One region of the Lysinibacillus parviboronicapiens genome, then DNA from elsewhere that is predicted to be linked to it. Evidence: riboswitches for the same ligand, from Rfam matches in the RefSeq annotation. Region 1 holds a riboswitch; the other holds the start of a gene.

What was found. Region 1 has a riboswitch for thiamine pyrophosphate ahead of C9J31_RS11820 (ABC transporter substrate-binding protein). Riboswitches for the same ligand answer to the same signal wherever they lie in the genome.
Region 2: linked by a shared signal. The riboswitch ahead of thiM (hydroxyethylthiazole kinase) and the one ahead of C9J31_RS11820 (ABC transporter substrate-binding protein) in region 1 are both predicted to bind thiamine pyrophosphate.

Annotation. Positions count from the first base shown of each region.
Region 1 covers NZ_CP073713.1:2,476,476-2,480,696, forward strand. The annotation lists gene parC (DNA topoisomerase IV subunit A) at 1-999, shown strand, start outside; TPP riboswitch at 1,138-1,249, shown strand; gene C9J31_RS11820 (ABC transporter substrate-binding protein) at 1,497-2,492, shown strand; gene C9J31_RS11825 (thiamine-binding protein) at 2,493-2,786, shown strand; gene C9J31_RS11830 (ABC transporter permease) at 2,783-3,556, shown strand; gene C9J31_RS11835 (ABC transporter ATP-binding protein) at 3,531-4,221, shown strand, end outside.
Region 2 covers NZ_CP073713.1:3,619,016-3,623,236, reverse strand. The annotation lists gene thiE (thiamine phosphate synthase) at 1-454, opposite strand, end outside; gene thiD (bifunctional hydroxymethylpyrimidine kinase/phosphomethylpyrimidine kinase) at 447-1,268, opposite strand; gene thiM (hydroxyethylthiazole kinase) at 1,268-2,023, opposite strand; TPP riboswitch at 2,111-2,209, opposite strand; gene mbcS (acyl-CoA synthetase MbcS) at 2,400-3,986, shown strand; gene sppA (signal peptide peptidase SppA) at 4,167-4,221, shown strand, end outside.

The DNA.
Region 1 (4,221 bases):
ACTGAACCACGTCGTTCAAAAATCGAACGTGAAATTGAAGAAATTAAAATAACATTAGATGTACTTGTCCCAAGTGAAGAAGTAGTTGTAACAGTAACGAAGGATGGCTATATTAAGCGTACATCTACACGTTCTCATGCTGCCTCCAATGGTCAAGATTTCGCCATGAAGGATTCCGATTATTTATTGTATGAGGAAAATTTAAATACGCAGCACCATGTGTTACTTTTCACAAATCGAGGCAATTATATTTATCAACCCGTGCATGAATTACCGGATATTCGATGGAAGGACCTTGGCCAGCATATTTCAAGTATAGTGCCAACCAATGAGGATGAATCCATTATTGCGGTATATGGCTTCGAAACATTTGAACAGCCAAATACCTATATTTTAACGGCGACCAAAGATGGACAAATTAAGCGCTCACCGCTAAGTGATTATGCGGTAACTCGTTATTCTAAGCCTATTAAAACGATGAATGTCAAATCCGGCGATGAAATGATTTTTGCGGATCTTGTGACAGACGAGGCAGAATTATTATTAATCACAGATACGGCCTATGCGATTCGCTTCCCAATTGAAGAATTGCCTGTAACGGGGGTGAAAACAGGAGGGGTGAAAGGCATAACGCTGAAAGAGGGCGAAGCTTTAGTAGGTGTAACGATATTAAAGCCAAGTGACACGGAATATGTTGTGATTGTGACACAGCGTGGGGCAGTGAAGAAAATGAATGTCGCTGAGGTAGATATAGCCAGCCGTGCAAAACGAGGGCTAAAAGTATTAACCGAGTTAAAAGCAAATCCTCACCGTATCGTCTCTGTTACTCGAGCTACGGATGAAGAGCAAATTGTAGTGGAAACTGAAAAGGGTGTGCAAGAAGTGATTGATGTGAAAGGGCTAACACGCTCAGATCGTCATTCGAATGGCTCCTTTAAAGTTGATATAGCTACTGACGGTGCAATTGCCCATGTTTTAAAGGCAAAAAATGAAAAATAGCTAAACAATCAAGCCCATGTTCTTTTTCGAGAACTGGGCTTTTTTTGATTTATTAATTAACAATAAAATCTCTATGTAATTAGAGCCTTGTCATTTGCTTAGAGATATGGGTATAATAGTCCTCGAAAAGTTCATATGTTAAGAATGTAGGGGGGCTGGTAGTTGCCAGCTGAGATTGTGTCCGTTCAGACGCTGACCCTTTGAACCTGATTTGGCTCGTACCAGCGTAGGGAACATCTACTCAAAAATATAGTACTATTATTTTTTGATACCGATTTCAAACGTCTGGGATGACTCCTGGGCGTTTTTTTATGTCTTGGAGTTATCCTGCAACATGCACGAGTCGCATTAACACGCTTGAAAATGCAGATACACATCTTACTTTCATTTCGAAATTGTCAGCGCCTTTTACATAAAAGGGACGAGTACGTTTTTCAAATGGTGATGACAGCATTCAAACATGAACACTTTCACACTACTTACTGGGAGGATTCAGCATGAAGAAATGGTTATTGATCCTTGTTGCAGCACTATTAACATTAGTCGGCTGTAACGCTCAAGAGGACAAACAAGAATCGAATTCATTAAAAAAAGTATCAGTCGTACTTGACTGGTCACCTAATACAAATCACACAGGACTTTATGTGGCTAAAAAGCTTGGTTACTTTGAAAAACAGGGCTTAGACGTAGATATTCTATTACCTGGCGATGCAGGAGCCGATCAGCTTGTTGCATCTGGCAAGGCTGAGTTTGGCGTAAGCTACCAAGAGTCGATTACACAAGCACGCGTGCAGGATGTACCATTAGTATCGATTGCAGCCGTTATTCAACATAATACGTCAGGTTTTGCGTCACTTGCTGCGCATGGTATTACATCACCAAAAGATTTTGAAGGAAAAACGTATGGCGGTTGGGGGGCTCCTCTTGAACAGGCGGTATTGCAATCATTAATGCAAACAGAGAATGCAGATGTCAATAAATTAGATATGGTCAATGCCGGTGATTTAGATTTCTTTACCATGATGCAGAAAGACATTGATGTTGCTTGGATATACTATGCTTGGACAGGGATAGAAGCGGAACTGCGTGGTGAAAAGCTCAACATGCTGTACTTAACAGACTATAGTGAACAGCTTGATTATTATACACCAGTACTTGCAACAAACGAAAAAATGATTGCGGAGAACCCGGATACGGTAAAGGCATTTGTTGCGGCCGCAGCAAAGGGCTATGAATATGCCATCAATCAACCGAAAGAAGCAGCTGATATTCTACTAGAAGCGGCACCAGATTTAGATAAAGAGCTTGTACATAAAAGTCAGGAATGGCTAGCAGACAAGTATCAAGATGATGCCGCACAATGGGGTGAACAAAAATTAGCCGTATGGAGAAACTATGCTGATTGGATGACAAGTAATAATGTTTTAGAAGGTGAATTCAACCCAGCAAAGGCATTTACAAACGATTTTTTACCAACTAAGGAGGCAAAGTAAATGGCAAATTCATTAATCAGTGTACAAATCATACCGAAAACTGAAAAATATGAGGACGTTATTCCTTTTGTTGACGCGGCGATCGCTGTTATCGATGCTTCAGGAGTAAAATATGAGGTACATCCATTGGAAACGACAATGGAAGGTGAACTCTCTACTTTGCTTCAAATCCTAGAAGAAATGAATAGCAAGATGATTGAGCTTGGGGCAATAAACGTTATTACACAGGTGAAAATTTTATATCAGCCAACAGGTATTACGATGGGGACGTTGACGGAGAAATATCGTCCATGATTCAGGCAATAAAACAAGGGAGGACGATTATTTTTATCGTCTTCCTCTTATTCATATGGGAACTAATTGTTCAATTTGCACAAATTCCACAGTGGCTGTTACCTGCACCGAGCGCCATTATAATAGAAGCAGTTCAATCCTATAAAGCATTTTTACCACATGTCTTTGCTAGTGTACAGTTGGCACTCTTAGGTCTTGCCATTGGGATAATCTTTGGGTTAAGTGTTGCTGTATTGTTACATCGTTCGGCTATGATTCGGGAATTATTTTATCCCATCCTGATTGTGTCACAAAATGTACCAGTGCTTGTACTGGCGCCACTATTAATTATCTGGTTTGGCTTTGGTTTGTTGCCGAAACTCATTATTATTTGTCTGGTTTGCTTTTTCCCAATTGTGATTGCGGCTATGGACGGATTTCGCCAAACCTCACCTGAGCTAAAACACTATTTTGAGATGATTGGTGCAACCAAGGCACAAACATTCTGGAAACTTGAATGGCCCTATGCCTATCCAGCTATTTTCTCAGGCATAAAGATTGCGGCTACGTATAGTGTTATGGGCGCTGTTATTGCAGAGTGGCTTGGTGCTAAAAAGGGCATCGGTGTCTATATGACACTTGCACAATCTTCTTTTCGTACGGACCGTGTATTCGTGGCCATTTTTGCCATCGTTTTATTAAGCTTATTGTTATTTAGTGGCATTCGTGTGCTCGAAAAGCTCGTTGTGAAAGGGAGGGGACTACATGCTGAACATTCAAGGCATTCATAAATCATTTGGCTCACTGCAAGTCATTAACAACTTATCTTTTGAAGTAAAGGAAGGTGAATTTGTTGCGATTATCGGCCCGTCTGGTAGTGGAAAAAGTACCCTCTTTCAATTAATTGGAGGTATTTCCGCCTTAGATGGGGGGGCAATTTTGTTAGACGAAGAAGATATACAGCTAAAAAGAGGAACCATCGGCTATATGCCTCAACAGCCCTGTTTACTCCCTTGGCGAACGATTTTAGAGAATGTCACGATTGTAGAGGAACTACAGCAGCAACCACATATCGAACAAGCACGGGCATGGCTAGAAAAGGTAGGACTCGCACAGTTTGAAAATGCTTATCCCAATGCACTATCTGGAGGCATGCAGCAGCGTGTATCATTTATTCGAGCAATCGTTAGTGATAAACCTATTTTATGCTTAGATGAACCGTTCTCAGCGCTTGATGAGTTTACAAGACTAGAAATGCAAGCATGGCTGTTATCTATTTGGGAACAACACCGAAAATCGATTTTGTTTGTCACACATAATATCGAAGAAGCTCTTTTTTTAGCAGATCGTATACTCGTGTTAACAAAGCGTCCTGCTACTATCAAGGAGGAAATGATCGTGCCGTTTGAGAGACCTCGTTCAGAGGGAATTCGACATAGTGCAAAATTTTATGCGT
Region 2 (4,221 bases), 1.1 Mb from region 1:
GAAATTCAGTACCACTTGGAGGTTTGGCATTACTTTTAGAAGTGGTTGCGAAAATAGGACCGATACCTACATAATCAGCTGCGTACTGTAAAGCAGTGTGCACTTCATCTTTTGTATGAACAGACACACCAAGTAACATATCTCCAATTTTCTCGCGGATAACTGCAACAGGAAAATCATCTTGCCCAATATGAATGCCATCCGCACCAAGTTTTAAAGCAAGCTCAATATCATCATTGACGATAAACGGAATATGATACTGCTTACATAGCTTTTGACAACTTTGAGCAAAAATTTCATAAGCTAGCCCAGTTAATGCGTCTGGCCCCTTTTCGCGAAATTGAAACATGGTAATGCCTGATTGTAACGCCTCTTCAAGTACTTCTAATGGAGGTCGTTTATGAACGTTTGCCGAACCCATAATAAAATAGAGCTTTAAATCGTGGTTATTCATGAATAATCACCTCGCAAAAACCTTTGTATTTATGGTAGGCAAAATGATTGGTCGGACCGTGTCCATTGCCAATAGATAAATCATGTGTAATGGCAAGCTGAATAAATTTTTTCGCTTCCAAAATAGCCTGATCTATTGGTAAGTTAGACCCAATAAAAGCTGTTAATGCAGCAGAAAATGTGCAGCCTGTACCGTGTGTATTGTTTGTTGCAATACGTGCCGTTTGCATGGAAAATGATCGACCATCTTTAAAAAATACATAATCAGTCGCAAATTTTTTGTCAGATAAATGACCACCTTTCATGACAACACATCGTGCGCCTAGTTGCAAAAGTGTATGAGCAGCTTGCTTAATTGAAGCTGGGGTATCAATCTTTTTGCCTGTTAATACTTCTGCTTCCGGGATATTTGGCGTAATAACAGTTGCTAATGGTAATAAATAACATCGCAATGCCTCGATTGCTTGTTGTTGCAATAAGCTTTCGCCACCTTTAGCAATCATTACTGGATCAATGATAAGTGGTATATCCAAGTCAGCCATTATATTTGCAATGGTCTGAATAACATCAGCAGAAAAAAGCATTCCTGTTTTGATAGCACTAATTGAAAAATCCTCTAATAGTGCATAAAATTGTTTTTCGATAAAGCTTGGATCAATGGATAAAACATCATACACACCTAATGTATTTTGAGCAGTTAACGCTGTAATCACAGATGTGCCAAATACCTTTAATTCTTGAAATGTTTTTAAATCTGCTTGAATGCCTGCACCGCCGCCACTATCTGAGCCTGCAATTGTAGTCACGATATGCACTATTTTTCACCGTCCTTTGAAAGACGATGTAACTCATTTAAGATAGCAATTTGAAAATCACCAATATATTGAGTAGAGCAAGCAGCATGTTCAGCTATTTTTTTATAGGCCAATAAAGTATTTACTAATTGTTTATATGGCTCATTTTGTGCAACATAAGCGGCTGCGCAAATTGCACTTAATAGGCAGCCTGTCCCTGTGACTTCTGTCATTTGCTGATGTCCCCCATCAATCCAATGCATTTGTTTACCATCAGTTATAAAATCTTTTTCACCGGTCACAATAACTATACAATCATAGCGTTGAGCAACTTGCTTTGCCTCATCCTCAATACAAATTGACCCGCTGCCACTGTCGACGCCTTTTTGTTGCCAATTTACATTGGCAATAGCAGCAAGCTCACCAATATTGCAACGAATAACAGCAAATTTAACTTGCGTTAATAAATGCTGTATTGTTTTTTTGCGAAAAGTAGTCGCTCCTGCACCAACGGGATCTAAAATAATTGGGATGCCAAGTGTATTGGCCATTTCTCCCGCACGTAACATAGATTCTTTTGTACGATCATTTATCGTACCCGTATTTAATAATAGCGCGGAAGCGATTTTTACCATTTCTGTAACTTCATCGATTTCATCGGCCATTACAGGAGAAGCACCAATTGCCAGTAAGCCATTTGCTTGAAAATTGGCCACGACATAGTTTGTGATACAGTGAATAAGTGGCTGTTGTTTACGTATTGTTTGTAAAATCATAGTAAGTCCTCCTTTTTGGGTGGACGTAAGCATGCAAAAAAAAGCTCTTTTCGTGCAAAGAGTACACGTAAAAAGAGCTTTTCATCAATAACAAGATGTATTGCTCCCTACGTCAGTATTAACTAACAGGTTCAAAGGGTCAGGTTTTACCTTCTCAACTCAAGACGAGTCCCCCTGCAATCATGATTTTAGTTGACCAAAATGTACCATACTTTTTCTCCGTGTTCAATAGCGATTTCCAATTATCATAAAAGCAGTGACTGTTGCCATATAAAGAAGTATGATAGTTGTCATGACTTTTCAAAATTAAGGCTTCTTCCATTGAAAATCAAGAAAAATGAGTTTTATAATGGGCATAGCGAAGGGGGCATATGCCATGAATAGACAAGATTTACTCGCACCAGAGTGGTATAACATTGCAGAAGAAATTGAAAAGTATGCACAGAATCCAACCAAAAATGCTTTAATAGTTTATAACGAAAACGAAGATATACAATATATTACATATGCAACTTTACTTGAAAAGGCAAATCAGACAGCACATGTATTCACATCTCAAGGATTAGTCAAAGGAGATGTAATTTTAGTTATGGTGCCAAGATCAGTTGAGGCGTACATTGTTTATATTGCTGCATTAAAGGCTGGCTTAACGATTATTCCAAGCTCTGAGATGTTGCGTGCAAAGGATATAGACTATCGAATCACACATGCTGATGCAAAGGCGGTTATTGCCTATGAGCCATATATTGAACAATTTGATGAGGTGGAAAATTTAGAGGACGTGCAGCAGTTTGTCATTGGTCAGGCACATGCACCATGGCATCCTTTGCTAGAGCAAATGAAAAATAAACCCACTACCTATACAAGCGCCACACCAACGAAATGTACGGATCTTGCATTTCTTGCCTACACAAGTGGCACAACAGGCAATCCAAAGGCTGCTGTTCATACACACAGTTGGGGTTACGCACATTTGCGGACAACAGCACCAAATTGGTTAGGCGTTGAAGAAAATGATATAGTGTGGGCTACTGCAGCTCCAGGGTGGCAAAAATGGATATGGAGTCCATTCCTTGCAACATTGGGTAGTGGAGCAACAGCTTTTGTTTACAAAGGAAAATTTGATGCAGCTACATACTTAACGTTACTTGAAAAATTTAATATTAATGTTCTGTGCTGTACGCCCACTGAATATCGTTTTATGGCAGCACTTGAAAATTTACAACACTACAATTTGAGTAGCATTCGTCAAGCTGTATCTGCAGGAGAACCGCTGAACAGTGAGGTTACGAAAATATTCTTACAAAACTTTAAACTTCAGGTACGTGATGGCTACGGTCAAACTGAAAATACATTACTTGTTGGAACAATGGTAGGTATGGAGCCACGTGTTGGCTCAATGGGTCAACCAACGCCGGGAAATACGGTAGAAATTATTGATGATTTTGGTAACCCTGTTGCAGATGGTGCCGTTGGTGATATAGCGGTTCATCGTGAAACACCAGCATTATTTAAAAAATATTTTAAAGACCCAGAACGTACAAGCTTACAATTCCGTGGTGATTGGTATATCACTGGAGACCGTGCATATAAAGATAAAGATGGTTATTTTTGGTTTGAGGGACGTGGTGATGATGTCATTATTTCTTCAGGCTACACCATTGGACCATTTGAGGTTGAAGATGCATTAATGAAACATCCAACTGTGAAAGAAGTTGCAGTAGTTGCGAGTCCTGATGAAGTACGTGGTAATATTGTAAAGGCATTTGTAGTATTGCATGATAGAAGAATAGGCATTGCATCACTTATTCAAGAACTCCAAGATCATGTAAAAGCATTAACAGCGCCCTACAAGTATCCACGTGCGATTGAATTTGTTGAGGAGTTACCAAAGACCGCATCGGGTAAAATTCGCCGTGTCGAACTACGTCAGCTTGAAAAGTATCAGTATACGCAAAAATAATTTCCTAGGAAATAATGTCGAAAATCAAAGTTCATGCCAAATTTATGAACTTTGGTTTTTTTTATGTATAAAAAGCTTTTTTATGGCAAAATGTATAAGATAAAACTATTGCATAATATTGCAAAAAAGTGAAACATTTTAGACGTTGACACGTATAAGGTGTTGAGGAGGCGGAAAGACATGAATGTTAAAAGGTGGGTAGCCTTAATTATTGCAAGTGTATTATTGGTAGTTT